Regions from separate parts of the Ruegeria sp. AA6 genome, predicted to be linked through region 3. Evidence: riboswitches for the same ligand, from Rfam matches in the RefSeq annotation. Region 3 holds a riboswitch; each other region holds the start of a gene.

Region 1 (9,797 bases), on a different contig from region 3:
CAGGGCCGATGATTTACCGCGCCCCTGTGGGCCTTCAAAGATCAGGCAATAGTCGGCCTGACAACCGGGTTCCATCGCGCGTGCCACGGCGCTGATCAGCCACTTGCGACCCACTGCGTTGATGTAGGTCAAATGGGTCAGATCTTGGCTTTGCACGCCGCAATATTCGGTCAGCCACGATCCGATGCGCGGCACCCTGTCCCATTGCAGCCCGGTCAGATAATCTTGGACGGGTTCACGGGTGTTACGCTTTGCGGCCAGTTCGATGGCGTCGATCACATCCGCTTTGCCGATCTTGTTAAACACGTTCCGCTGAAACCATGACCGAATTGCAGTGTAATCGTCGTCGGTCAGTTCACGGTGCCTTCCGTTATCCACGATCATGAACCGATTGGTGAACGCGTCATAATACAGCCGTTCGCGCCAATGATCTTGATTGACCAGATACGCAAAGACGTTGTGCATATTGGCAACCAGATTGCCGTTGCTGTCGTGCGCGTAATCTTCCATTGGTGCAACAACCGACTGTGACGCGATCACTGGTGCTGTGGTCGGCATTCCAGCTTTGGCGGCTTCAGCCAATCTAAACGCACTGCGGACCTGTCCATCCAAATTTCCAGGTAGATCACCGCCACACGCCTGACGGGCCAAAAACACCAGTTTGCCAAAGCCATTCCCACCATCGGGCTTGAAGCCCTGCCACGTGTGCTGCGTAAACTTTGGATCGTCTTTTGGTGCCTTTGCCGACCACTTGGCGAACACGGGCCAAGCGGCATCCCCCATTGCGTTTTTCATCGCATAGGCAATTGCAATCCATTCATCATATTCAAGGTCGTCGTTGGGGATCAGATCACAGATCGGCTCAAAAAGGCTTTGATCGGCTGGCTGCGCACCGTGGCGGGATATGCCGTCATTCATCTGGTGGACGTTGGTGGCTTTGCCTCTGGTCCAGCCGCGTGACTCGGCTACCTTCAGCATTTCTTCGACCAGCCAATCCATCTGGGCCAGCGTGCATTGCTGCACCTGATCGGCTTGCGGCCAGCGGTTCCACTGGTATTCCCGCCCTGACGGGTGGACACCGAAGATCACGGCCTGTGTGGGCTGTTCACGGGCCGTCAGGCCCATCACTTCGACCCGTTGCGTTTCACCGTCACGCTTGATCGGGTATTGTTTTCTGCGGATCGTTTCACCGGGTGCGATACGGAACAGGACCAGAAATTTCGGCACCGCACCCCATCGGATAAAATAGGCATTCTGACCCAATTCGTTGATGCGGTTAAGCATGGCCTGTGCGGTCACATCGTCGGTGATGTCCACGTCTAGCGCGCACCAGTCGCGCCCCATCTTCAGACCGACGTTGGTGCCTAGCTGGTCCCAGCGTGCGACCTTTACGGCGTCCATCTGGTACTGTGGCCAGCTTCCCATGCCATCGAAAGCCCCACCGTAATATTCACACGGCACCTTACCGCGCGCCTTCGGATCGACTTTTGAGTGTTCGTGCAGATCGGCCCACGGCGGCATGACTGGTATGGTATCGGTCAGCCCCAGTGATAGCGCGTGTGCGTGCCACGGGTGGCTTTGTTGCGTGATTGTGTTAACGGGTGTAACATTGTCCACGTCTGACATGCTTTCTGTATTGGCCCGGTCACGCCCCTAAGCGTGCCGGGTCTTTTCTTGCCAGCGGTTCGTGTCAGTTCGGGTCAGCCAATCCCGCCCCCACTGGCTATGGCTTATTGCCTCACAGCGGTAGATCTGGAATGTCGTTTAGCTGGTGGCTCAGGTCCATCAGATCGGACTCCGCTTCTTTCACCAATTCCTGCAACCCTTGGTCTTGGGTCACTTCAGCATAGTGTCCGATTTTGCCAATCAGATCTTTCAGTGCGGTACTCATTTCGCTGGGTTTCATCTGTCTGTTTCCTTTCTGATTACTTATCCAGCAGCAGATGCTTGGCCAGCTTGTCTTCGGCTTCCCGCAACGCCTCACGCGCGGCCTGAATCTCGCGGATCAGGTCGTTCGTTTTGGCGTCATAGATGCTTTGGTTTTTTCGGCTGGTCAGCGTCTGCATGGTCCAACCAACCTATCACCGATCTTGATTTTACACCCCATCAAAATCTGTGGGATTATAGGATATTATCTATATGTTAGAAGGACTTGAGACTTGCTAGACATCGAACAACTTTACCGCGAAGAAATCCGTAAACACCTAGAAAGTATCGATTGCAAATCCGTGTACACCGGTTCGATTCCGGTACTCGCCTCCACTCTCCTGATACAACCCAGCCTTCAAACTAACGTGACTTGTGTTCTTAGCCTTGCCTGCCTTGAGGGATGACTTCGTAACCTGGCTCTTCCGGTTCATCATCCAGCATCTCTGGTGGGAAGCCTGGCGCTGTAATGTCTAGGCCCGTGGATTCCTCTAAACGTTTGATAATGTTAGGTGAAAGCTCTCGTTCCCCGAAACGCTCGATGCCATCGTCAAAGATTTTGATCATAACGGGATTGATTTCCAGCGGCACCCCAGCGCGGTCGGCGACCTCTTGGAACAGGCCAATGTCCTTTTTTACAAGGTCCATCGTAAACGAAATATCGCGCGATCCGTTTAGAATGACCTGACTTTCGGTCTCGTGAACGAATGATGTGCCTGAGGAAATCTTTATCGCCTCGTATGTCGTGTTGAGATCCATGCCCGCAGCCTTGGCCGTCACCAACGCCTCTGCGCAAGTGATCAGGTTGGCCGTTGCCAGATAGTTGGTCAGCACCTTCAGAACCGAGGCCGAGCCCAGCTCTCCTGTGTGCAGAACACGCCGCCCCATTGTGGTCAAAAACGGCAGGATTTGTTCGAACGTCTCGCGGTCACACCCTGCAAAGATCGAGATATTGCCCGTCGCTGCCCGGTGGCACCCGCCTGATACAGGGCAATCAACGGCAGCGCCCCCGCGTTCTATCACCAACGCTCCAAGGCGCTTGGCTTCGGCCTCGTCCGTGGTCGACATCTCCATCCAGATTTTACCCGGCCCGACTTCGGGCAGCATCTGTTGCATGACGGCGTCCGATGCAGCTGGGGACGGAAGGCACGTTATCACCGCATCGCAATCTCGCATCATCTGAGCGGGGTTATCGGCGGCCTTGGCGCCTTTGGCTGTGAACTCGGCAACTAGATCAGCATTGAGGTCATGGACCGTCAGGTCGATTCCGTTGCGCAGAAGCGAGCCTGATAGCTTGCCGCCGACATTTCCCAGACCGATAAAACCAACTTTCATGTTTCTCTCCTGACGGTCGCGTTCTGGATGAGTATCCGTGTTGCCTCTTGAAAACAAAAATGAATAATATGCATCGTTATGGTCAAAAAAATTTGGTGATAGATGGACCGCCTTCCAAACCCCGCGTGGTTGCGCAGTTTCGAATCCGCTGCGCGGCATCTGAATTTCACCACTACCGCGCGGGAACTTGGCCTGACGCAGACAGCAGTTTCGTTGCATATCCGTTCGCTTGAGGCCGAACTGGGGAAAAAACTGTTCACCCGAAATGCGCGTCGGTTGGAACTGACCGAATTGGGGCAGTCCTATTCGCTGACGGTCCGGCGCGCGCTGGGTGATATTGCGCTGTCTACCAACAGCCTGTTCGGCCCCGCGTCCCACCAGACCCTGACAATTCGTGCCGCGATTTCGACCGCAACTTACTGGGTGGCCGCAGAGCTGCCTGACTTTAATCAACGGCATCCGGATATACCTGTACGACTGGTCTCACACATTTGGAATGACAGCGTAGCGCCCGGCGATGTTGATGTGGAAATCAGGCTTGGCTATGGCGACTGGCCCGGAGTGCGAACTGAGAAACTGACCGATGAAAAGCTGGTTCCAGTGTGCAGGGCTGGGACTCCTTCACCGACACTGAACACCCTACGAAAAGGCCCTTTGATCCATATTCTAGGATACGAAGACAACTGGGCCCGATACTTTCAGGCAAATGACACGGCACCGCCAGATCAGCCGCCTCGGCATTCGGTGGATACTTCGGTGGCCGCTCTACAGCTTGTCATGGCCGGTGCAGGCTATGCGACGATCCTGGAACGCTTTGCCCTGAACGCGATCCGGCAGGGTGCGCCGATTGAAATCACGGGCCCTGCGATTCCCTTTGCCCAGTCGCATTATCTGATCAGCGCACGAGGGGCTGCCCAACCAACGGCAGCGGCGGGTCTGTTTTGTGCGTGGCTGCGGGAAAGGCTGGCGATGGATGCCGCTGTTTGATGTAGGCGGGTCGCTTTTCCGACCTGAGCGATTTCAACCGGTGCCTCGTGCTTGACAAGCCCCCTGCCGGTGCCGCATGTCCCTTGCGTTGGTGTCCATCACGCGATGGATGAAAAGGGAATGCGTCAACGGAACTTCCGCCAAACGCAGCCGCCCCCGCGACCGTGACCGGAGAGGGTGCCCAAAGCCACTGGCCATCAGGCCGGGAAGGCGGGACATCCGACAAGGCAGACGCCTTGACATCCGCAAGCCGGGAGACCTGCCAGCGCCCGAAGTTGAAACCGGACGGGGTGTTCCGGTGTCGGGTCCATGTGCAGACGTGGCCCGCATGAAACCCCGTCCCCCACAAAGAGGATTGGGGGGATGAGAGACATGACCGAGACCGCACCTGTCGAGCTGCTGGTCTGCACCACGTGCCGCCGTGGCCTGCCCATCGAGGATGACGCACAGAGACCCGGCACATTGCTACACAAAGCTCTGGAAGACGCCGGGTTGCCAGACGGCATTAAGCTGAAACCTGTCGAGTGCCTGTCGAACTGCGATCAGGGCTGCTCGATCGTTCTTCGCGGTGGCCCCGATCGTTGGACTTTCGTTTATGAGAACCTGAACGAGGTCGATCATGTCGATGTCATCGTCGACGGCGCGACCAAGTATCTGGCCACCGAAGATGGGCTGGTGAAGTGGCGCGAACGCCCTGAACATTTCCGCAAAAACTGCGCCTCGCGCATTCCACCGATTGGAGCCTGAGATCATGTCGAACCTTGAAAAACTTCCCGTTACCGTGATCACCGGCTTTCTGGGCTCGGGCAAGACCACGCTGGTCAAGCACCTGATGCAGAACCCGCAGGGCAAGCGTCTGGCCGTTGTGGTCAACGAGTTCGGCGATGTGGGCGTAGATGGCGATATCCTGAAATCCTGCGCCATCCCGGATTGCCCAGCGGAAAACATCATGGAACTGGCGAATGGTTGCATTTGCTGCACCGTGGCCGATGATTTCATTCCGACCATCGAAGCTCTGATGGCGCTGGAACCGCGCCCCGAGCATATCCTGATCGAAACCTCCGGTCTGGCGCTGCCCAAACCTTTGCTGAAGGCCTTCGACTGGCCCGATATTCGGTCTAAGATCACCGTCGACGGCGTGATCGCGCTGGCCGATGCCGAGGCCGTAGCTGCCGGTCGCTTTGCCCCGAATGTCGAGGCTGTGGATGCCCAGCGTCTGGCCGATGACTCGATCGACCATGAAACGCCTTTGTCCGAAGTGTTCGAGGATCAGATCTCCTGTGCCGACATAATCCTGCTGACCAAGCCCGATCTGGCGGGTCCCGAAGGTGTTGCAAAGGCCAAAGAGGTCATTGCCGCCGAAGCCCCACGCCCCCTGCCCGTTGTTGAGGTCGCCGAAGGGGTCGTGGACGTGCGGGTTGTTCTGGGACTGGAAGCCGCCGCCGAAGATGACATGGACGCCCGTCCCAGCCATCACGATGGCCACCACGATCACGAGCATGAAGATTTCGAAAGTATCATCGTAGAATTGCCCGAACAGACCGACCCGACCGAACTGGTTACCAAGATCGAACGTCTGGCCACCGAGCTGAACATTCTGCGCGTCAAAGGCTACGCCGCCGTTCAGGGAAAACCCATGCGCTTGTTGGTGCAGGCCGTCGGTGCCCGCGTGCGCCACCAGTATGACCGCCCGTGGGAGCCCGGCGAAGAGCGCCGCTCGCGTCTGGTAGTCATTGCCGAGCATGACGACATCAAAGAGGCCGAGATCCGCGAAATCCTTGCGGGTGTAACCGAGGCCGCCGAGTAAACCATGCACGTCGTCTTTCGCGAAAGCCACGGGCTCGAAGAAACCGAGACCCCGACCGATCTGGGACAAAGCCCGGCGGATCTGGTGGTGTTGTCCTTTTCGGACAGCGACCTCGGCGCTTTCGCGGCAGGCTGGCATCGCGGCGGCGGCCCCGATGGTCGGATGCCGACCCTGCGGCTGGCCAACCTGACCGCGCTGAAACATCCTCTTTCGGTCGATACTTATGTCGAACAGACGCTGGAAGGTGCGAAGGGCATCCTGATCCGTCTGATCGGTGGCGTGCCCTATTGGTCCTACGGGTTGCAGCAGGTTCTGGCTTTGGCGCAGGCCAAGGGCATCGCGCTGGCCGTCCTGCCCGCCGATGGGCGCGAAGACACGCGGTTGGACGACTACTCGACCCTGCCGGTTTCAACCCTGCGCCGTCTGGCGCATCTCTGCGACACCGGCGGCGAGGTTGCGGCACAGGCTGCTTTGGCGCAGATGGCATTGGCCGCGGGGCTTTATGCCGGGCCGGTTATGGGGGCCAAAACGATCCCCGAATGTGGCGCGTGGTGCCCGGATCGCGGTGTGGTTCCAGTGGACAAGGCATTTGCAGGTGACGCAAAGCGCATCCTTGTGACCTTTTACCGTGCTTACCTGACTTCAGCCGACACCGCCCCCGTTGCCGCGCTGATCCAACGGTTGCGCGCACGTGGGTTTGACGCAATGGGACTGTTTGCCCCGTCGCTGAAAGCCCCGGCTGCCGCCGACTGGCTGCGCGAACAGATGGCTGCGCTTGCCCCGTCTGCCATCATCAACGCCACGTCCTTCTCGGGCAAAGGTGCGTCGGGTACATCGCCACTAGACGCCGCCAATGTGCCTGTGTTTCAGGTCGCCCTCGCCACGTCACGCCGTAAGGCATGGGCCGAGGCAGAACGCGGCCTCTCCCCCGCCGACCTCGCCATGCATGTGGTTCTGCCCGAGGTGGACGGGCGGATTTCCGCGGGCATTGCGTCGTTTAAAGAGCCGGGCAAACGCGACCCTCATCTGGAATATTCCCGCTTTGCGCACCGGGCCGAGCCCGAGCGGATCGAAGCCATCATCGACCGCGTCACCGGCTGGCTTAACCTGAACGACAAGCCCAAAGCGGATCAGGTTCCTGCGTTGGTGTTATCTACCTACCCTGGCAAAGACTGGCAGATGGCCCATGCGGTTGGCCTGGACGCGCTGGCCTCGGCCGAAGCAATGCTGTCCGATCTGCAGGGCGAAGGGTATGATACCTCCCCGGCCGAACCGATTGCAGACTGCCTTCTTGAGGCTCGGCTTTCTTGGTCACTGCAAGACTACCAAGCTGCGCTGAAAGAACTGCCCGAAGAGTTGCGCACAGATTTGCAAACCGTCTGGGGCGAACCCGAGAACGACCCGGCGGTCGCCAACGGAGCCTTCCACTTTACCGCCCTCATGCGCGGCAGGGCGCTGGTTGCGCTGCAACCTGAACGTGGCACACCCGAATTGCGCGATGACGACTATCACGATTTGTCACGCACGCCACGCCACGGCTATGTTGCGTTTTACCTTTGGCTTCGCAAGGGGTTAGGCGCAGATGCGCTGATCCATATCGGCGCGCATGGCACGCTGGAATGGCTGCCCGGTAAGTCGGTCGCCCTGTCCGCCGATTGCTGGCCCGAGGCGCTGATCCGCGATCTGCCGGTAGTCTATCCCTTCATCGTCAACGACCCGGGTGAGGCCGCACAGGCCAAGCGCCGGATCGGGGCCGTCACGCTGGGCCATATTCCTCCGCCTTTGAAAGAAAGCGGCACACCTGATCGCATGGTGCGGTTGGAATCGCTGTTGGACGAATTCTCGAACGCCGACGGTCTGGACCCCAAGCGCCGCGACCGACTGCAGGAAGACATTCGCGACGAGGCTCAGGCCATCGGACTTGAAAGCGACCTTGGCCTTGATCAGGCAACCTGCACTGCCGAGGCGATCACTCTCATCGACCGCTTCGTCTGCGACATTAAGGAAAGTCAGTTCGGCGACGGCCTTCACATTTTTGGCCGTGTGCCAGAAGTCACGCGCAATTTCGATCCCGGTCCCTCGGCCCATGCCGAGCGCAATGCGCTGATCAACGCGCTGGCCGGAAAGCGGATCGAGGCCGGGCCTTCCGGTTCGCCCTATCGTGGTCGCTCGGATGTGCTGCCCACAGGGCGGAACCTTTACACAACCGACCCACGCTCGGTTCCGACCCGTGCTGCCTATACGCAGGGCGTCAAACTGGCCGAGGAACTGGTGCGGCGACATCTGCAAGAAGAAGGCGATTACCCCAGAGGGCTGATCGTCGACCTGTGGGGATCTGCGACCATGCGCACCGCGGGCGAGGAATTCGCGATGGCGCTGCATCTGCTGGGTGTCAAACCCGTCTGGGACAAGGGGTCCGAACGTGTCTCGGGAATCGAAGTGCTGCCGATCACGGACCTCAGCCGCCCGCGTCTGGATGTGACCCTGCGCGTGTCGGGCCTGTTCCGCGACGTATTTCCAACGCTTTCAGCGCTTTTCGGTCAGGCGGTGCGTGCGTTGTGTGATCGGGATGAGCCCCCGGATTGGAACCCGTATGCCGGTCAGGCGCCTGCCGCGCGGGTTTTTGGCCCGGCCCCCGGCAGCTATGGGGTCAACATGACCCAATTGTCCGAAATCTACACCGACGAAGCCCGCACGCAGGCAGGTGAAGCGTGGCTTCAGGCCAGCTCCTTCGCTCTGGAAGGCGAGCATATCGCGCAGGACATCGATGGCATCACCGAGCGCGTCGCCAATGCGGACAGTTTCGTTCACCTGCAAGACCTGACCGAAACCGACCTGTTGCTGGCCAATGACTATGCCACGCATGAGGCCGGATTCGCCGCCGCCAAGAAAATCACCGGCGGCAGCGCGCAGCTTTATCATCTGGACAACACCAACCCCGAAAATCCGCGCGCCCGCACTCTGCCCGAGGAAATCAGCCGCGTTGTGCATGCCCGCGCGACCAATCCCGGCTGGATAGCGGGCATGCAGCGGCATGGTTTCCGCGGGGCCGCCGAGATTGCGGCGACGCTGGATCATATGGCGTCATTCGCCCATCTGTCCGGCACGGTCGCGCCGCATTTGTTCGACCTGTACCACGATGCGACACTTGGCAACGAAGAGGTCGACGCCTTCTTGCAACAGGCCAATCCGCAGGCCCATCAGGCGATGCTGGACCGGTTCCGCGCTCTGCTGGACGCCGGATTGTGGAACACCCGCAGGAACTCGATCCGCGCCGATCTGGAGGGCTTGGGATGAGCGCCCCAATCGTTCAGGGTTGGTGTCCGGGCGCGCACCGTCCGATGATGTCGGGTGAGGGGCTGGTTGTGCGAGTGCGCCCCCGGCTGGCCCGTCTGAGTGCTGCTCAGGCATTGGGTCTATGTGAACTGGCTGAACGCTTCGGCAATGGCACCGTTGACCTGACCAACCGCGCCAACCTGCAGTTGCGTGGCGTGAAGGAGGCGGACCATCAGCCGCTGCTTTCTGAACTTGCAGAGTTAGATCTTCTGGATGCCGAGCCCGGTATCGAAGTGCGGCGCAACATCCTTGTTAACCCGCTATATCAAGCCGGCGACCTGACTTCGCGGCTGACGCAGGCGTTGATTGACCGGTTGGCGGACCTCCCAGCCCTTCCTGCGAAATTTGGTTTTGCCATCGACACTGGTCCGGCCCGGCTGCTCGCTGCGGATTCCGCAGACATCCG
Region 2 (9,797 bases), on a different contig from region 3:
CGTTTGGGTTGTGTCGATGGGACATCTGATGGGCCTGTTCGACGCGCCCTGGCTAGGGATACGCCCTACCGGTAAGATGGCCTTTCTGCGGTACTGCTCGTTCCACAAGATTTCAGACGGCCTGATCGTCGAAACGGCGATGTATTTTGACATTCCACACCTGATGGTGCAGGCCGGGCAAAACCCATTTCCACCACAAACTGCGGCGCATCTGGTACAACCCGGCCCTATGACACATGACGGTTTGTTGCTGTCAGACCAGCCTGCGGCAGAAGGCGAACAGACACTGGCTTTGATCAACGCGATGATCGCGGATCTTGGGCAATGGCACAGTGGTCTTTCCCTTGAGGATGAACTGGCCCAGACTTGGCACGATGATATGATCTGGTGGGGCCCCGAAGGCATCGGTGCCACCTACACGATCGAACGCTATGCAAAACAACATTCCGGCCCGTTCCGCGCCACGTTCACTGATCGCTCAAAAACAGATCACGTATGCCGTCTGGCCGAGGGTCATTATGGCGGATTCTTTGGTTGGCCAAACTTCACGGCTGTCCCGACCGGCGGCTTCATGGGGATGCCCGCCACAGGCAAACCCGGTGAATTCCGGGTAATCGACATCTACCGCCGCGCCGGAGACAAACTTGCTGAGAACTGGATATTCATCGACCTTCTACATTTCTGGAAGCAACAAGGCCTTGATGTCCTGGGCCGCGCCAGCGGAATTCAACCAGAATAGAGGAAGGGTCCTAGAGCAAAATCCGGTATTAGGCTTTCACCGCCTCTGAGACCTCGCTGTTCGAAACAACAACAAAAATACAAAAACTGACCCGATTGAGGTTGTCACGATTCCAACCGGAAGTTCCTGCGGGGCCAACAATAGCCTGCTCAGAATATCCGATCCCGTCAATAACGCGGCGCCAACCAAGGCCGCCGTTGGCAACAGGCGGTTATGCAAGGGTCCGGCGATGCCTCGGGCGATATGGGGGACCATCAGCCCGACAAAACCGATCACGCCGGCCACTGAAACGAAAACTGCCGTTGCCAGAGCCGCCACGAAAAACATGCTGAACCGCAGCCCTTGCACTGGCACGCCCAGCGTTGAAGCCGTCAAGTCTCCGGTCAGCAGAGCATCCAGCCACCGGCTGCGATACAGCGAATAGGTCAGGATCAGCAACAGACCGGTGCAGACAAGCGGGAACGTCTCCCAGCGCGCCAAACCAAGCCCACCCAACATCCAGAAAATGACCGAATGCGCGGCGCGGCTGTCACCTGCAAAAATCAGGTAGTTGGTGATGGCCGAGAACAGGAAAGACACCGCAAGACCGGCAAGGATAAGTTTTTCCGGCGCGCTTGTGCGCAGCCCATGAACCAAGGCAAGCACGATACCCGACGCCACCAAACCGCCGCAAAAGGCCGCCAGAGGCAGGGTCCAGAACCCCAGCAAGTCTCCGGTCACCGTGATGACAAACACCGCTCCGGCTGCCGCGCCCGAAGACAAGCCGAACAGAAACGGATCAGCCAAATCGTTGCGCGTTGTGGTTTGCAGGACGACCCCGACAATGCCCAAACCAGCGCCGATCACCGCAGCAAACAAGGCGCGCGGCAGGCGCAAGTCAAAGACAATACGATGCGCAGGTTCCATATCTCCTTCAACGAGGCCGGTGCCGAGAAGCACCGCGTTGAAAGCATCGACGGCAGGAATTTCCGTGGTGCCGTACACGGTTGAAATCAGCAAAAGGGCGGCCAGACCGACCGCCCCCAGCATGAGTACAAGGCCAAATCGGCCCATATTAGTTGATGCCCGGATGCATGGCCTGAACCATTTTTGAGATTGCTTCGATATTTGCAGGCCCCGGCGTCAGCTCTTCGTAACGCAGACCGATCCAGCGCTGGTTCTTGACGGCGTCGGTTTGCGACATCACCGGGTGTTCTTGCAGAAATTTGAACGTGTCCGCAGCGCCATTGCCGGTCTGGTAGTCCAGCAATACCAGGAACTCGGGGTTCGAAGCGGCCACGGCCTCCCACGAAGTCCGGCCCCAGCTGGTATCCATGTCATGGGTCACGTTTTCGCCGCCTGCCGCGGCAATCATCGCGTCGGGAATGGCGAACTTGCCTGCGGTGAAAGGCGCATCCGCCGGACCGTCCAGCAAGAATACACGGGGCTTGGGAAGATCCGTTGTCTGGGCCTCGATAGCCGCCAGTTCGTCTTTCCAGCCCTTCACCAGTTCCTCGGCCTTGTCTTCGACATGCATCACTTTGCCCAAGCGCAGAACATCATCGAACAGCAAGTCCATGCTGGCCTCTGGGCGATCTTTGTCCAGATGCACACAGCTTTCGGTCAGGATCATGGTCTTGATACCAAAAGGCTCCAGCGTGTCCGGGGTCACGTCGCCTCCGGGCTTCATGCCATAATACCAACCGGCGAAGAACAGGTCTGGTTCAACCGCCACAAGGTTTTCGACGGTCGGGTATTTTGGTGCAAGCTCGGGGATATCTCCGCGCAGCGTGTCGAATTCGGGGCTGGTCTTGTACCAGCCGGTGATACCGGTCAGGCCGACGATCTTGTCCTGCAGACCCAGCGCAAAGGCCATGTCGGTCATGTTCATATCATGCACGACCAGACGCTCGGGCTGGGTTTCGAACACCAGCGGTTCGCCGCAATTGTCAACCGTCACTTCATGAGCGGCAGCGCCGCCTGCCATTGCTGTGATCAGCGCCGCAGACCAGATGTGTTTCATTCGGGTTATTTCCTTCGATTATGTTGAAACGGTGGTTTTTCGAATATCCAGCGCCGGGATCACGCGGCCTTCGTGGTGAAAGCTCAGGTAATCGACGCCAAACGTATCGCGTACATGATCAGGCGTCAGCACATCGGCCACCGGGCCGAAACTGGTGAGACGGCTTGATTTCATAAGCGCAACATGGGTGGCAAATTCGGGGATCATGACCAGATCGTGGACGATCATCACCACTGTGATACCCAACTCGGCCACCAAAGACAGCATCCGCCCCTTGGCGTCCGGGTCTAGGTGGTTGGTCGGTTCATCCAAGAATAATAGCGATGGGTTTTGCGCCAGAGCGCGCGCAATATGCGCCCGTTGACGTTCACCCCCAGACAGGACAGCCATCTTCTTGTCCGCAAGCATGTCCAAACCTGTCAGTCGCAGAATTCTGGAAAGCTCTGCGGCATGCTCCCCGGCCGAGCGGTCCGAACGTATCGGTATCTGGCCCAAAGCGACGTAGTCCCGCAGCGACAGCCTTCCATCCGGCAATTCCTGCTGACTAACCACGGCGATCATGCGGGCCCGTTCGGCCGCCGACATCTGCCTAAGGCTGTGCCCTTTGATCTGAACATCCCCCAGCACCAGGTCCACCGCACCACATAGAAGGTTCAAAAGCGTTGTCTTGCCTGCACCGTTCGGTCCGGCGATGGCGAGAATAGCCCCCTCGCCCAGTTCGAAAGAAGCTTGCTGCAAAAGGACGTCCCCGTTCAGCGCAAAGTATTCAAGATCGCGGGCAGCCAAAAAGCTTGAGGTCGTCATCAGCTTACCTCCATCTCGATCCGGGGCATTCGAGACAGAGTTTTCTCGAACAACGGGCGCGGTCTGTCGGTCGCGTTGGTCCAACCATCAGTGCTTTTTTCGAATTGCTGTGCAAACTCAGCCAGTGCCTGGATGTCCTGCTCGGTCTCAATATCACCAAACAGGTATTGCGCTTTGTCAATCGCCTGAAAGCCGACGGTTGTTGGGCGGCCGCAACCAGCCATGCAGGAAACCATACGTATGGAATACCCGGGTGAAAGTTGGCCCGTCAGGGCATCACGAATTGCATTCGCTTGTTCTGCGCCTTTGCAGGTCTCGCATATCAGCAGGAAATGTTCGTTACTCGTTTGCATAGCCCGCTCCGCTTATTGCCGAAGCGAGATAGTTGCAATGTAATAACGTAACGCAGTCGCCACTTCGCCTCCTTCCGGGACACCCCGCCCCGGGTTGGTTAAAACGTGATGGCAGGTCTCCTGACTTGCGGGTCGATGCTTGGCCGTCCTTCCCGGCCCGTAGGCCAGTGGGTATTTGGCGTCGCTCACCGCTTACAGTTGCGGGGGCAGTTACGGACTTGGCGCCATTCGGCCAACCTCACCGTATTCCCTTTTCATCCCGCCGTAGCACCGGTGGGAACCATCAAGGGATACGACTGCCCGAGAACCGTGATTGGGTCAATACGGTTTTTCAAATGTAAAAGCAGTTTTCTCGGCTCTAACCCATAAGCCGTCGTTCGCCGAGATCGGAGCGCCCCTTCGCAATCGGCGCTTATCAACCCTATACATCCGCCTCTTCTCTCAGTATGGACAGCGCTTCGACGTTGATCCGTCTGTTGGACGCTCTGAGGGTGGCCGCAGCATCCAAAAGAGCCGAACCATGAAACAGACCATTGCAGATGCCCTTTCACGCAAAGGGTATACAACGCTGACTCCAGTCCAAGAGGCCGTATCAGCCCCAGAACTTCAAGGGCGGGACCTGCTGGTCTCAGCTCAGACCGGATCGGGTAAAACCATCGGCTTCGGGTTGACTATCGCATCTACCATTTTGGGTAAAGCTGAGGTCTTTGACGCCAGCGGCGCGCCATTGGCTTTGGTTATCGCACCGACGCGAGAGCTGGCCATGCAGGTGAAACGGGAACTTGGGTGGCTTTACGCGGATGCAGGTGCGTTTATTACATCCTGCGTTGGCGGCATGGACATGCGCGATGAGCGCAGGGCGCTGGCCCGTGGCGCACATGTCGTGGTGGCGACACCCGGTCGCCTGCGCGATCACATCATGCGCGGCTCGATTGATCTGACGGCGGTACGAGCCGTAGTGCTGGACGAAGCCGACGAAATGCTTGATCTCGGGTTCCGCGAGGACTTGGAATTTATCCTCGAGGAAACGCCGACAGACCGGCAGACTCTGCTGTTTTCAGCAACCGTACCGCGCGCCATCGCGAACCTTGCAACCCGCTACCAACGCGATGCAGAACGTGTGAGCACCGTCAGCGAACGGACCCAACACACAGATATCGAGTATCGAGCGTTGAAGGTCGCCCCACGCGACGGGGAAAACGCGATCATCAACGTTTTGCGCTACTACGAAGCACCAAACGCCATCGTCTTTTGCAACACTCGTGCCATGGTAGGGCGTCTGACTGCCCGACTGTCGAACCGCGGGTTTTCGGTGGTGGCTTTGTCTGGTGAGTTGACACAAGGTGAGCGTTCAAATGCTTTACAAGCAATGCGCGACGGACGCGCCCGGGTCTGTGTCGCAACAGATGTCGCGGCACGAGGGATTGATCTGCCAAACTTGGATCTTGTGATCCATGCCGAGTTGCCGAACAGCCACGAGACCCTTTTGCATCGTTCGGGCCGCACCGGACGTGCCGGGCGCAAAGGCGTCAGCACTCTGATCGTTGCACCATCCGCGTTCAAAAAAGCCGAGCGGCTTTTGAAATTTGCCAAACTCACGGCGCAATGGGGCGCGGCGCCGTCCGCAGACGAAGTCAACGCACAGGACCTGGCGCGAATGTTCGCATCTGAGGACTGGGAAGTAGACGTTGCTGATAGTGAACGCGCTTCGGTGAACGAACTGGTGGCGAAGTTCACGCCAGAACAGCTCGCTGCCGCGTATGTCCGCCAATACAAACGCCAGCATTCCGCGCCCGAAGAACTAAGCGAAGTTTCTACCGCATCGCCAAAACCACAGGCCGCCTTTGGGCCGAGCGTGTGGTTCTCTCTGTCCGAAGGGCGCAACCAAAACGCATCTCCTCGTTACCTTCTGCCTATGGTGTGCAAGGCCGGAAATATCACCAAAGCTGACGTCGGCGCGATACGCATCGCAGACGATGTGACCTACGTTGAAATTCTTGAAAGCAGCGTTCCCAGCTTTTTGGATGCCATTGGGCCAGAAATGAAGATCGAGGGCACAAAGGACATCGTGCGACTGGAGACAGCGCCCGATCTCTCAAAGCCCACTAAACCGGCCCCAAAGCGTGGCGCAAAGGGTAAAAGAGGCCCGGCAAAGTTCGAGGACAGACCGCCTCGACTCGCTGAACCGCAGCCTGCAAAACCGCGCAAGAAGAAAGCGGCTACCGGGCCTGAGAAGGCCGAGGCGAATGCCAAGTCTGACCGCGATGGCACCAGCCGCGTCGGGACGGCCAAAAAGCCAAATCGAAAACCTAAAACCGATCGCCCGAAAGGCCCGCCCCCGCCTAAGGGGAAGCCAACTAGCAAGAAAAATCGCGCGCGTGCGGCGGCCTCGAAAAAGGGTGGCAACGCAGTGCCCATGCGCAAGAAATAAGTTGGGGGCGCTCGGTCGCTGATGACGCACCATATGGGTTTTGACCCGGTCGGCTTCCCCCATGCGGGCACCGGTCGAAATCAGCGGCAGTAGTCCAGCGTCCAAGTGGGGAAGCGTTCACACAACGCTTCCCCTGCGCTTCAAACTTCGACTTCGACTTTGCCAATCGGGTTCGAACAACAGGCAAGAATATACCCGGCCTCAATGTCGTCTTCCGAAATCCCGCCATTATGGACCATGTGAACCTCGCCGGTGGTCTTTTTATCCTTGCAGGTTCCGCAAACACCAAAGGTACAGCCTGACGGGATGTTCAGCCCGACCGAACGCGCGGCGGACAGAACCGTATCGGTCTCGGCGACTTTGGCAGTGACACCAGAGTTCGAGAACACAATCTCGGCCCTGCTATCATCGTCCGGTATGATGTCATCCAGTTCCGGCTGGTCCGCCTCGGTCTGAATTGGCGCGCCAAAGCTTTCCTGATGATAATTAGCCATGTCAAAGCCCAGACCGGCAAGCGCCTCGCGCACCGCCTGCATGAAGGGTTCCGGGCCACAGCAATAGACTTCTCGGTCGAGATAGTCAGGCGCCATAAGACCCAGCATAAGCTGGTTGAACTGGCCCTGATACCCGGTCCACGGACGGTACGGGTCGGGTTCTTCGACAACGAATTTCAGGTCCAGCCCGGACGTCCGGCTGGCCATCTGTTCCAATCGCTGGCGGAATATGATCTCGGAAGGCCGCTTGGCGCAGTTGATGAAGACAACATCCAGATCGCGGCCTTCGTCCCACATGCAGGTGGTCATCGACATCATTGGCGTGATACCTGACCCGGCTGAGATGAACAGGTATTTCCCCGCTTTGCTTTCGGCGTTGCTGAACAGACCTGCGGGACCAATGGCTTTTACGCGCATACCAGGTTGCAGGTTGTCCAACATCCAGCACGTACCTATGCTTTCGGGCTGTGCTTTGGCGGTGATCGTGATCGACCGTGGCCGTGAAGGAGAGGACGAGATCGTATAGGTGCGATGCACCACGCCGCCTGGCTGACCCGGAGCCGGAATTTCCAAGGTCAGAAACTGCCCGGGCTGATAGGCGAATTGCGCCCCGGACGGCGCGCGAAACGAAAAGCTGGCTGTGTTCGGCATCTCGGGAACGATTGATACACATTCCAGTGTTTCATCGTCTTGCCAAACAGTTGCTTGCGCAGTGAGATCTTTCATCGCCGTCACTCTGCAGCCATTGCGTCAGGTGCCAAACGACCCGCCAGTGTGTCGCAGTACCAGTCGACAAACTGCATCACACCAGACTCCTGCTTGGCGGAATAGGGACCTGGTATATATGCCGGGCTGTTGATCCCATGCTGATTGTCTTCGACAACCTGACGATCTTCGTCATTGGTGGCCATCCAGACCTCGGTCAGACGTTTCAGATCGTAATCGACACCCTCAACCGCATCCTTGTGGACCAGCCATTTTGTAGTGACTTCGGTTTCCGTCGGGCTGATCGGGGTAACGCGGAAGACGATCGAGTGGTCCGCAAGAAAATGGTTCCACGTTGTCGGATAATGAAACTTCAACAGCGACCCTGCGTCCGCAAAGGGTGCAAGGTGGAAATTTCGAAGAAGCCTATGAAAGGATGCTCGACCGGCAACCGACACGTGAAATGGCCGAGCCGATGGATATCGCGCATATGGTCGTTTTCCTGGCCTCGGACGAATCCAAATTCGCCACGGGTCAGTTCTTTGTCGTCGATGGCGGCTGGACCACGTAGGGAGCGTAAACATGCGTATCGGTATCGTAGGGTTGGGCGCCATGGGGTTTGGCATGGCCTCCAACATCCTGAAAAAACACGGCCAGTTGAACGTCCTTGGAAACCGGAATCGGACGCCTGTCGAAACCCTCGTCGCCGACGGTGCTGTTGAGTGCAGCGATGCAGCCGAACTTGCGCGCAACAGTGACTGCATCATCCTATGTGTGCCGAACTCAGCCATCATTGAGCAGATCGTCGATGACATGGGCGAGGATTTGAGCGTCGGGAAAACTCTGATCGACACCGGAACCTCTTCGCTGCCGGCAACAGAACAGCTTTCTCAGCGATTGATGCAGCGCGGCGTTAAATTCGCCGAGGCGCCTCTGACCGGTGGGATCAAACAATCGGCGGCCGGAGAGCTTGGGGCGCTGGTCGGTGCGGACACCGAAACTTTCGATCAAATCGAACCAATCCTGCGGCATTTCTGCGTGTCCGTACAGCATTTCGGTGATGTCGGCTCTGGCGCTCAGGCTAAATTTGTCAACAATTATATGGTGATGGGGATTGTCGCCCTTGTGACCGAGGCGTTCCACGTTGCAAGCGAGTGTGATCTGGATTGGGACAAACTCTATGACGTTGTCATTCGCGGTTCCGGCGATTCCGGCGCGTTTCGGCGGATCATCGGAAATGGCCGCAACGGTGATTTCAAGGGGTATGTCTACTCGGTTGAGGGTGGACAAAAAGACATGACCTACATTTCCGAGTTTCTGGAACAGTTCGGTCGTAACACGCCGCTGAGTGAATCCGTTTTGGGGCTGTATGCGGATGCTGTCGCAGCCGGACACGGAGACCTTCTTCTGAGCGAAATGCTACGACCTGACATTCGAAAAGAGCTATTCGGAGCCAAATGATGGCTCATTGGAAGAATTGGCGTTATACCCTTGGAAAACGCATTGCTGGTATCAAGTCGACTCTGAAAGGTGCAAATTGGCGATTTCTTGTGCACACAGTTGCAATCTGCAAAACTGCTTGTTCGACTGTGGTTGCCGGTGACAGCTGAGGTCGGCCCATTAAGAGGAACGCAAGCAGATGGCAAAACAAAAACCGGAAGACATTAAAACGAAAGGGCGAGGATACAGCGCTTTCAATATCTACAAGCAAATCCGGGATGAGATTCTGGCTTTGAAACTGGAGCCCGGCCAGCTTGTCGATGAATCGAGTATTGCAAAACGTTTTGAGACTTCAAGGTCACCGGTTCGCGAAGCATTGGTGCGGCTGGTGTCGGACAACCTTCTTTTGACATTGCCGAATAAAGGGACAATCGTCGCCCCGCTTCGGGTCGAAGAATTTCCACAATACCTGGATGCGCTTGATCTTGCGCAACGGGCGACCACCCGCCTGGCAGCTGAATTTCGCAGTGCCGAAGACCTGATTGCGATCCGGGCGGAACAGGAACAGTTCATCGACAGCCTGAAACAGGGCGACGTTTTGCGCATGATCGAAACCAATCGGAATTTTCATGCACAGATCGGCGTTGCCTCTGGCAATCGGTTTCTTGGGTCGGCGTATGAGCGTCTCTTGGACGATGGTCGGCGTTTTCTTCGGCTTTATTTCAAGTCTTTTGGTGATGTGATGCCGTTGACTATGGCTGACAGTCATGAAGAGTTGATTGACGCCATCGAAAAGCAGGACGTTGAACGTGCGGAACGGTTGGCGCAC
Region 3 (9,797 bases):
CGGGGTATTCGTACATGTCCCAATAGGCGACCCAGTATTTGCCCAGATACCAAGTCGGCACCATAATCCGCTTGGCGCGCAGAACGCGATCCAAGGCGCGAACATTGGAAAAAAGCTCCTCGCTTTCGGTGGCTGCCACGATGTTGTCGATCAACGGTTCAATATCTGGTCCGTGCGCGCCCGACGGGTTGAATACGGAATACGAGGCCGCTTCGGTCCCGAATTGCTGATACAGGCCGGTCGACGGCTGCAGCGAGGTCGGATAGCCGCCAACGATCATGTCGAAATCCCGGTCCCGGCGGCGTAGGGTAAACTGGGCATTGTCGACGCGATTGTAAATTGCGTCGATCCCCATGGCGCGAAGGTTGTCAACAAAAGGTTGAACAATGCGATCCAGCGTTGGTTGATCTGACAGGAATTCGATTGAAAGCACCTCTCCGTCTGCGTTGCGGCGGATGCCGTCGTCACCCACAAGCCAGCCGGCTTCGTCCAAAAGCTTCATGGCGGAGCGCAAATTGCGACGGTCATTCTGACGTGCCGGGCGGGATTCATGGGCGCTCACGGGTTCTTCGGTCAGAACTGCCGGATCGACGGCATCACCAAGGGCCTGCAGCACCTCCAACTCGCGCCCTTCGGGCAGGCCAGTGGCCTCAAGATGCGTGCCCTCCCAGAACGAGCTGCGCTGCTGGAATAGCCCATATTGCAGGCTTTCGTTGGTCCATTCGAAGTTATAGGCAAGTTGGACCGCTTCACGCACGCGCGGGTCCTGAAACTGCGGACGGTCAAGGTTCATGACGAACCCTGTTGCCGACGGGACGTTACCGTCTTCTAGTTCGGCCCTGATCACATCACCGTTGGCAATCGCCGGAAAGTCATAAGCCGTGGCCCAGCTTTTCGAGTTGTTTTCCTGACGCAGTGTGAACGTACCGGCCTTGAACCCTTCCATCGCGGCAATCGAGTCGCTGAAATACTCGATACGAATAGTGTCGTAGTTGTTGCGGCCGACATTCACGTTGATGTCGTCGCCCCAATAGTCAGGGTTGCGCTTGTAAACGATGCGACGGTTGATGTCGTAGTTGTCCAAGACATACGGCGCCGATCCAATACCCGGAACCAGACGGGATTTGTCCAGACGACGGTTTTCAGGATCAGCTTCAAACCACGCCTTCGAAAACACCGGCGTGCCGCCCACCTGCGAAATCAACGCCCGGCGCGAGATGTCCGGTGCAAAGTAGAACTTAACCCGATGCTCATCCAGCGCCTCGGCGCGGGGGATACGTTTACGCACCGCGTCTGCGTAGGACTTAAGTCCTTGATCCAGCAAAAGGTTATGCGAGAAAACAACATCTTCGGCGGTAACAGGGGTGCCATCTGAGAACCGCGCCTCGGGCCGCATGTTGAAAACAACCCAGTCCTGGCTTTCCGGGTATTCCAGGCTTTCCGCTAGCAAGCCGTAGTAAGACGCAGGCTCGTCATAAGACGGAACCAGCAGAGATTCGTACTGATCTGCCGACCGCGCCCCGGCCCGACCCTGTCGCGTGAACGGGTTGAAGCTGTCGAACGTTCCCTGCGCGGCATAAGACAACTCTCCGCCTTTGGGCGCATCCGGGTTTACATAATCGAAATGGGCAAAGCCTTCGGGATACTTCAGATCACCGAATTCCGAGAACCCGTGGCTTTTGATGATCTTTTCTTCGGCAAACAGCTGAGTTGCCGCCAGCAGAAACAACACGAGACCCGCCATCGAAGCGTGCAACCAACCTTTGAAATCCAATACGCGCGCCTGTGTGGTTACTCTGCCGGATCTCATATTGCTCATCCCCTGCTTGGCCTCTGCCTTTAATCTTATACGCGCCAGCTAAATGACCAGCACTGTCAGGTTCAAGTTTAGAATGCGTGAACGCTTTGTGAAGATGTTCTTAGGCAAAAATAAAGCCGCTGCACGAGGCAGCGGCTTTGAAACTTGCCATTCTGATCACAGGATCAATTGCCGATGGTCTGCAGATAAGCAATCAGATCGGCGCGTTCCTGCGGCTTTTTCAGGCCCGCAAAGCTCATAGAAGTGCCCGAGATATAAGCGCTGGGACGGGTCAGGAATGCATCCAGTGCTTCGGGCGTCCAGTTGCCGCCGTGCGCCTGCATGGCCGCCGAATAACCGGTGAAACCCTTGGCGGCAGCCACAGGGCGGTCCACAATTGCGTAAAGGTAGGGGCCGGTGCCATTTGCGCCGTCTTCCAGCTTGTGGCAGGCCGTACACTTGCGGAACACCTTGGCGCCTTTTTCTGGGTCAGCAGCGGCCAGCATGTCTTCGAACACCACCTCTTCGCCGTCGGCGCTTTCACCCGCGCTTTCGGTCTCGATAATATAAGAGGCCGTCTCGCCATGGCCATCCGCATGATAGAGCATCTCGGCTCCCCATTTGGCCAGAAGCAGCACCAGAAAGGTGCCAAACAGGCCTGCCGCGGCCTTTGTAACTGTCATCGTGTCGAACATTGATCGCGTGTCCATTTCAGCTGTCTGCGGGGTGTCTAAGGCTTCCCCTTGCAAGAGGCAAGGTATAGACACCGCGACTAAACGCCCAATTCACGAACTTGTTGCACGGAATCGACCAAATGACCAATCGCATCGCATTTCAGGGAGAACCCGGCGCCTATAGTCACGAGGCTTGCCGCAATGCCCGCCCCGATATGGAGCCCCTGCCCTGCCGCACGTTCGAAGATGTGATCGAATCGGTCCGCTCGGGCGAGGCTGATCTGGCGATGCTGCCCGTCGAGAACACCACTTATGGCAGAGTGGCCGACATTCACCGTCTGTTGCCCCATAGCGGGTTGCACATCATCGACGAAGCTTTCGTGCGCGTACATATCAACCTGCTGGCCGTGCCCGGTGCAACGCTTGAGGATATCACCGAGGCGCATTCCCATCTGGTCTTGCTGCCGCAATGTGCGGGCTTTCTGAAGGAACACAATATCCGTGGCCGTGTCAGCCCCGACAACGCCCGCGCGGCGCGTGAGGTCGCCGAAGTCGGGGACAAACACTCGGCCGCGTTGGCCAGTGAACTGGCGGGGGAAATCTATGGTCTGGACGTGCTGGCCCGGCACATCGAGGATCAGGACAACAACACCACCCGCTTTCTGGTGATGTCGCGGCAGGCGGACCTTTCACGGCGCGGCCCACACGGAATGATCACCAGCTTCGTATTTCAGGTGCGCAATATCCCTGCAGCCCTGTACAAGGCGCTGGGCGGCTTTGCGACCAATGGTATCAACATGACCAAGCTGGAGAGCTACATGGTCGACGGTTCATTCACCGCGACGCAGTTCTATGCCGATATTGTCGGTCACCCTGAGGACCGCAATGTGCAGCTTGCGATGGACGAACTAGAGCACTTCACCACCAATGTCGAAGTGCTGGGCGTCTACCCTGCCGCAGAGCCGCGTGGGTAGCGGCGGTCAATGAGTTGACTGGATGGAAACACCGACCTTAACGTTAGTCGATTCAGTCAACCTCCATGCAGATGGCGCTCTTCCATTTCTCGGGCAAATTCACTGAGCCGCACTTGAAACTGACGCCGAAATCGCGCCTGACCCAGCCGCATCGATTGCAACAATAGCCGCGCGGGCAGAGATTTCGCGGTCAGCGACATTTCTATGCTCAGGCGGGTGCGGCGCTGCGACAAGGCCAAAAATTCAACGGTCGTTATTCCATTCATGCCCTTGCCTGAGGCTTCAAAACGCATGTGTGAAGGGGGTTCACACTCGGCCATGTGAATCGCAACGTGGCGCGGCTTGCCACGCAGTTTGAATTCGGTTTCCCACTGTGTACCCGGCACCACGCCCATGTGACCGGATAACCGACGCACCTCAACCCCTCGGCGCATCGCCATACGCTCGAAACGCTCAAAATCGGCTACCATTTCGAAGACCGCATTGATCGGGGCCTCGATATCTTCGCGCGCTGTAAACTGCATGGTGCTTCGTGGTTTTCTTTTCTATTGGGCCAGTATTTTTTCAGTCCAACGTATCCGCAAGCCAGTTTTGCAGCAGAAAATGCGCAATGGCACCCTTGCGGGCGGGCAACAATTTAGGGTGCTCTCCGGCGAAGGCCTGCATCATCTCAGGTTTGCTCACCCACATTCCGTCTTCGATTTCCACCGGATCAAGGGTGATCTCGCGCGACAGTGCCTCTCCCGCGCAGCCGAACATCAGCGAGGCTGGGAACGGCCAGGGCTGGCTGGACAGGTAACTGACGGACCCAACCGGAACGCCTGCTTCTTCCATCACTTCGCGCCGCACCGCAGCCTCCAGCGTTTCGCCGGGTTCCACGAAACCCGCCAACAGCGAATACATCCCCTCGGGCCAGCCCGGAGACCGCCCCATCAGCACCGAATCCCCGTGCGTGATCAGCATGATGACCACCGGATCGGTGCGCGGAAAATGCTGCCCTCCGCAAGAGGGGCAACTACGCTGCCACCCGCCCTGCGACACCTCGCTGGCGGCACCGCAACGCGCGCAGAACCGATGAGTTTCGTGCCAGCCGATGACCGCCTTGGCCGCCGCGGCCAGTTCCGCATCCCGTGCGGACAAACGGGTCATGATCCGGCGCAGCTCGGCAAACACATAGCCTTGAGGCAGGTCCGGGTGCTGCTGTTCAGATGAGTCGACAAACCCACCGATCTGCGACATGTCCATCCCCTCGGGCGACCAGTTCGAGATATCCAGTGCAAAGACCGGCACGCCATCCGACAGACCAAGAAACACTGGTTCTTCGATGCTGCCACCGGGGCCATTTTCCACCAACCCATGGGACATGGAAACAAGCCCCAGCTGATCCAGCCTTTCCCCCTGAACCAGCGGTTTGCCGCGCCACAGCAACAAGCAGGACGCCTTGGGATGGGTGCGCGCGTGTGCCAATTCCTCGGCATCGCCTCGAACATACGCGGCACGATCCAGACCCGAACTGCCAAACGTCACAAGTTCTGCGTGTTTCATTAAAAATCCTCTGGCGCGTCGACACAGGGCTGCCACGGCTGCCGCGACAGTGCAACGGCAATTTACAGCACCCTGAATCCCGAGGCCGTGAAAAAGAACGGAGGTCTGCGTTACAAGTTGCAATTACTATACTATTTGGCGAAAATACTTAACATATAACTGCTAAAAGTAGAAGTTTGTCACAGTCTCTTTCCCCTTTGCACACGTCATTGAAGATCCGGATTCTGGCTACCTCCGATCTGCATATGAACCTTCAGGGATTCGATTATTATTCCGATCAGGCGGACCCTGCGGTCGGTCTCAGCCGTACGGCCACCCTGATCCGCGATGCGAGGGAAGAAGCTGAGGCTGATGGCGCAATCGTCCTGCTGTTTGACAATGGCGATTCCCTACAAGGCACGCCCGTTGGGAAATGGGCGGTCGAGCCGGAAAATGCACCGCATATCCTGATGCGGGCCTTCAACGACCTTGGATATGACGCCATCGGACTGGGAAACCACGATTTCAGCTTCGGTCTTGATGTTCTGGATCGCGTGATCGCCGACGCGACCTGTCCTGTGATTTGCAGCAATGCACGCCGTCTGGACACGAAATCTGCTTGGCAGGATCAAGCCATTCTGACCCGAACAAAAAGTAGCGAAAACCAGCGTATTTCACTGAAGATCGGAGTATTTTCTGTGCTGCCGCCGCAGACCGCAAACTGGGAGGCGCATCGGCTTCAGGGCCGAGTGGTCGTGGAAGACATCCTGTCATGCGCCCAACAAAAGATGCTGGATTTGTCGGCACAAGGTTGCGACGTGATCCTAGCGTTGGCGCATACTGGACTTGGGCCGGTTAGCCCAGAGCCGGATCTTGAAAACGCAATCATTCCTCTTGCGGCCATCGACGGGATCGACGCTTTGATTGCAGGGCATTCGCACCTTACGTTACCCGGCCCGGCGCATGATGGGTTGGACCATGTCGACGCGACTTTGGGTCGGGTGCACGGCAAACCCGTCGTCATGCCCGGCGCGGCAGGGGCATATTTGGGTGTGATTGATCTGATGTTGCAGCGCGTGGACAACGGAAGATGGAAGGTATTCAATCACAAAACTGAATTGCGGCCCGTCTGCCCGGCAAAACACAGTGGAACGCCGCAACCAATCGCCGAAGACCCCGTTCTGGCGCGCCTTTTCTCCAGCGCGCATACGGAAACGCGCCGTCGCGCGGCGCGGCCGGTCAGCCATAGCGATCACCCTCTTCACAGCTATTTCAGCTTTTGCGCTCCTGACCGAGGTCTTGCCATTGCTGCGGCGGCTCAAGCCGCAGCCTTGCGTCCATTTTTGCACGGGACGCGCCTTGCAGGGCTACCATTGCTGTCAGCAATCGCACCGTCAAAGTTCGGAGGCCGCGCCGGCCCCAGACACTACACGGATGTCCCTTCTGGCCAGCTATGCCTGCGTCACGTGAACGACCTGTATGTGTTCCCCAACGAATTACAGGCGGTTGTGGTCACCGCCGAGCAGATTAGCGATTGGCTGGAAATGTCTGCGGGGGTGTACAATCAGATAACACCCGGTCATCCGACGGAGCTGGTCTCGTCTGACCGGGCGGGGCATAACTTTGATGTTTTACAAGGGCTGACTTACCAGATCGACCTGTCCCAACCGCCCCGTTTTGAGGCAAGTGGACGTCTGACCGACCCGGCACATCGGCGCGTGCGTGATATCCGGCTCGACGGCCGCTTGCTGATGCCCAGCAAGCGCTTTGTCGTTGCCCTGAACAACTACCGCGCCAATGGCGGCGGTCATTTTCCCTTTGTCGAACAGGCGGAACCGGTCGCGCTGCCTGTGCTGCCCATCCAGCGCGTGTTGCAGGATTACCTGTCCAAAGATCTTCCACCTGACTCGTTGCAACATGCACCTCGTCCCTTTCACCTGACCTCGTTTCCTGGTTCGTCGGCGCTTCTGCGCACCGGGCCAAAGGCCCAGGCACATCTGGATGAACTGTCTGAATACAACCCACAGATTGTGAGAAAAGACGACGAAGGCTTTCTGCTGATCCGCTTGTCGTTCTGACGGGTTGTCTTTCCCCCGGTCATTGCCTATATCAACCGTTGAGAGGTTGGCGCGGGCGAGCGCCTCGCCAACCTGGTCAGGTCCGGAAGGAAGCAGCCACAACGAGCCCCGCTTGGGTCGATGTCCAACCTCTCACTTCTCCTCACTGAAAAACATGCGTCCGTTGGTTGGGTATTCAGTCGATCAATCGAGGCCAGACGGCTGCGCTGCGCCGGGCAAATGCACCGATATGGCCAACTTCGGACAAACCGAACTCAGCCGGGGACAACAGATGGCGGCGCGCGTTAGGCCCATAGAGGTCCGCCAGCCGCCAAACCGCGTTCGGTGGCACGACATCGTCATCTTCAAACGTGAACAAATCCACAGGGGTCTCCGACTGCGCCCACCGCGCTTCGGGCAGAGTAGTGCCGATTTCCGGCAAGTAGTTGCGCGGCGCGGTACACCACCTGCGCCACTGCCAATAGACGCTGGCAGGCAAATCCGCCCCAAAACCCACCGCCTTGCCCGGCAAATAGCCAAGGGCTTTGACAGCCAAGGGCGCGTGGCCGTACCAAAACAGCAAAGCCAATGCCCGGTAGGGCCAAGGATGGTCAGACACCGTCACCGGCCCGGAACAGACGCAAATCATCCGGTCGATCTGTTCGATATCGGGCTGGATCGGCCCCAGCATTCCGCCAACGGAATGGCCGATGCTCCACTGCTGCGCGCTGGGAAATCTTCGCCGCATTTCGGCGCGGGCGGCAGGCATGTCGATCAACGCCCACTCCGCCATTGTGGCCTGTGCCGCCTTCAGCGATCCGTTCAGAGAGTGGCCGAAATCGCGGTAATCATAGGTCAAACAGGCCATGCCATTTTCTGTGACCAGCCAGCGGGCAAAGTGCTGATAGTAATCCCGTGGTACGCCCGTCGCGCCATGAATGACCACTGCGGTTTCGGGCTCGCCCACCGGTAAATACAACCGGGCCGACAATTGGGTCGACCCTGAAGGGAACAGAAAATCCTCGGTCAGTATTGTCTGCGTAGTGTCCAGCATGTTACCCTCATTCTGAACTGTTCAGTTCACCTTTCAATCCGCATAGTTTGCCGCCTCAAGTCAATCCTGTTTCCAGATGACCACGCGTCCACTTCACTGCTCCATTTGGCCGCTTGACTCAGGTCCCCTGTACCCGCTAGCGATGACGTGATGGTTCTCGTCCCCGATCTTCGGGGCGGGATGAAAAGGGAACACGGTGCGGTTCTGACTGGGAAACCGGAATGGACCAAAGCCGCGACTGCCCCCGCAACTGTAAGCGGTGAGCAATGCCGAAATACCACTGGCCGAAAGGTTGGGAAGGTCGGCAAAGCGACGACCCGCAAGTCAGGAGACCTGCCATCGAACCAAAACCGAAACTCGGGCGGGGTGTCCGGGCAGGTCGTCAGCATGCTGTCACACCTGATCCACGTCCCCCGTCCTACGCGCGGAGGGCGCATTATGATCTGGAAGACAAAGACACACCAATTCACCGCGACCGTATGCCAGAAAACCGGCAAAACCTGCCCGGCGCTGGCTCAGGCGGCACGCGCCATCGTGCAGGCGATGGAGGCCGCCGTGCCCGCAACGACCCCCGATTTTGAAATCGACGGCAGCTGCGAGCTTAGTTATTGCGCGCAGGGCTGCACCGCGCGGTTCCGGGCGCAAAAGGACCAGATCCGCGTATTTTGCGGCACCAGCGCAGTCACCTCGATCGAGGCATTGGACGATTACGCGGACATGCTGTTCGGCCTCGACTTTACCATGCGCCCCTCAGGTATTTTACCCACCCCGCCCTGCGCGATGCTTGAGGTTTCGGCACTTGAACCGCAGGCCGCAAAGCAAGCGGATCGGCATATAGCCCTCTGATCCGGCGAACCTACTTGGCGCGTGCGGCCCACTCGAACTGACCATTGGTTTCGACAGCACAGGGCCGCACCCCGCGCAGGCGCTTAAGCGCCGCGTCGGGGTTTTCCCCATGCTCAACCATGAGGCGCAGAACGATCATCCCCGATCGACCGCAGCCACCCCGGCAATGTGCCAGCACCCGACCGCCCTGAGCCAGGATGCTCGCTGCAGCCGCGCTGACCTCAGTCCAAGCTGCTGCAATCGCAGAAGGCGGAGCGCCGAAATCATCAACCGGCAGATGCGCCCACTTGATCGCAATCGCACGAAGGTCATCCCCAAGCTTGCCAGCGCCTTCTCGCTGCATCTCAACCTCGGTGGTCATGGAAATCACCAAATCCGGTTGCCAGTTTCGAAGCACATCCAGGTCTTGCGCATAATCTCCACCGCCCCCCGGCAATGGCGACAACGCAACAGAGCCGTTGCCAACCTGCACAGAATATATTGCGAACTGACTCAAGGCGGGTCCTCCTTTGGCGGTTTTAAGATGGGTAATCTGGCTTGCAAACAGAAATTCGCCTACGGGGGCTGTGGACGCGGGACGCAGTGGTCTCTACGCTGCATCAGAACCCGAATCCGACAGAGCAGACATGAACGACACGCCCAGCCCCGCCTATCAGGTTCTTGCCCGCAAATACCGCCCGGAAACCTTTGCCGACCTCGTCGGTCAGGACGCGATGGTGCGCACACTAAAAAACGCGTTCGAAGCTGACCGGATCGCCCAAGCCTTCATCATGACCGGCATCCGCGGAACCGGCAAAACCACCACCGCGCGGATCATCGCCAAAGGCATGAATTGCATTGGCCCCGATGGTGAGGGCAAACCAACCACTG

Evidence for each region. A riboswitch is a leader RNA that binds a small molecule or an ion and turns the genes downstream of it on or off. The one in region 3 is predicted to bind cobalamin.
Region 1: linked by a shared signal. The riboswitch ahead of ACR0LN_RS17815 (DUF1636 family protein) and the one ahead of ACR0LN_RS19935 (hypothetical protein) in region 3 are both predicted to bind cobalamin.
Region 2: linked by a shared signal. The riboswitch ahead of ACR0LN_RS09580 (DUF1636 family protein) and the one ahead of ACR0LN_RS19935 (hypothetical protein) in region 3 are both predicted to bind cobalamin.

What each region holds. Positions count from the first base shown of each region.
Region 1 covers NZ_JBQGAN010000017.1:65,687-75,483, reverse strand. The annotation lists gene ACR0LN_RS17840 (VapE domain-containing protein) at 1-1,617, opposite strand, end outside; gene ACR0LN_RS17835 (hypothetical protein) at 1,739-1,906, opposite strand; gene ACR0LN_RS17830 (hypothetical protein) at 1,926-2,066, opposite strand; gene ACR0LN_RS17825 (NAD(P)-dependent oxidoreductase) at 2,308-3,318, opposite strand; gene ACR0LN_RS17820 (LysR substrate-binding domain-containing protein) at 3,364-4,248, shown strand; cobalamin riboswitch at 4,321-4,529, shown strand; gene ACR0LN_RS17815 (DUF1636 family protein) at 4,621-4,995, shown strand; gene cobW (cobalamin biosynthesis protein CobW) at 5,000-6,055, shown strand; gene cobN (cobaltochelatase subunit CobN) at 6,059-9,352, shown strand; gene ACR0LN_RS17800 (cobalamin biosynthesis protein CobG) at 9,349-9,797, shown strand, end outside.
Region 2 covers NZ_JBQGAN010000005.1:215,109-224,905, reverse strand. The annotation lists gene ACR0LN_RS09600 (nuclear transport factor 2 family protein) at 1-739, shown strand, start outside; gene ACR0LN_RS09595 (FecCD family ABC transporter permease) at 776-1,792, opposite strand; gene ACR0LN_RS09590 (ABC transporter substrate-binding protein) at 1,794-2,741, opposite strand; gene ACR0LN_RS09585 (ABC transporter ATP-binding protein) at 2,760-3,545, opposite strand; gene ACR0LN_RS09580 (DUF1636 family protein) at 3,545-3,898, opposite strand; cobalamin riboswitch at 3,992-4,198, opposite strand; gene ACR0LN_RS09575 (DEAD/DEAH box helicase) at 4,419-6,329, shown strand; gene ACR0LN_RS09570 (FAD-binding oxidoreductase) at 6,470-7,549, opposite strand; partial or broken gene ACR0LN_RS09565 (SRPBCC family protein) at 7,555-7,929, opposite strand; gene ACR0LN_RS09560 (SDR family oxidoreductase) at 7,965-8,099, shown strand; gene ACR0LN_RS09555 (NAD(P)-dependent oxidoreductase) at 8,111-8,989, shown strand; gene ACR0LN_RS09550 (GntR family transcriptional regulator) at 9,168-9,797, shown strand, end outside.
Region 3 covers NZ_JBQGAN010000024.1:41,432-51,228, forward strand. The annotation lists gene ACR0LN_RS19895 (extracellular solute-binding protein) at 1-1,810, opposite strand, end outside; gene ACR0LN_RS19900 (c-type cytochrome) at 1,984-2,493, opposite strand; gene ACR0LN_RS19905 (prephenate dehydratase) at 2,613-3,446, shown strand; gene ACR0LN_RS19910 (SRPBCC family protein) at 3,503-3,970, opposite strand; gene nudC (NAD(+) diphosphatase) at 4,011-4,991, opposite strand; gene ACR0LN_RS19920 (bifunctional 2',3'-cyclic-nucleotide 2'-phosphodiesterase/3'-nucleotidase) at 5,201-7,048, shown strand; RNA gene ffs (signal recognition particle sRNA small type) at 7,088-7,186, shown strand; gene ACR0LN_RS19930 (alpha/beta hydrolase family protein) at 7,224-8,081, opposite strand; cobalamin riboswitch at 8,216-8,436, shown strand; gene ACR0LN_RS19935 (hypothetical protein) at 8,520-8,927, shown strand; gene ACR0LN_RS19940 (protein-tyrosine phosphatase family protein) at 8,938-9,423, opposite strand; gene ACR0LN_RS19945 (DNA polymerase III subunit gamma/tau) at 9,554-9,797, shown strand, end outside.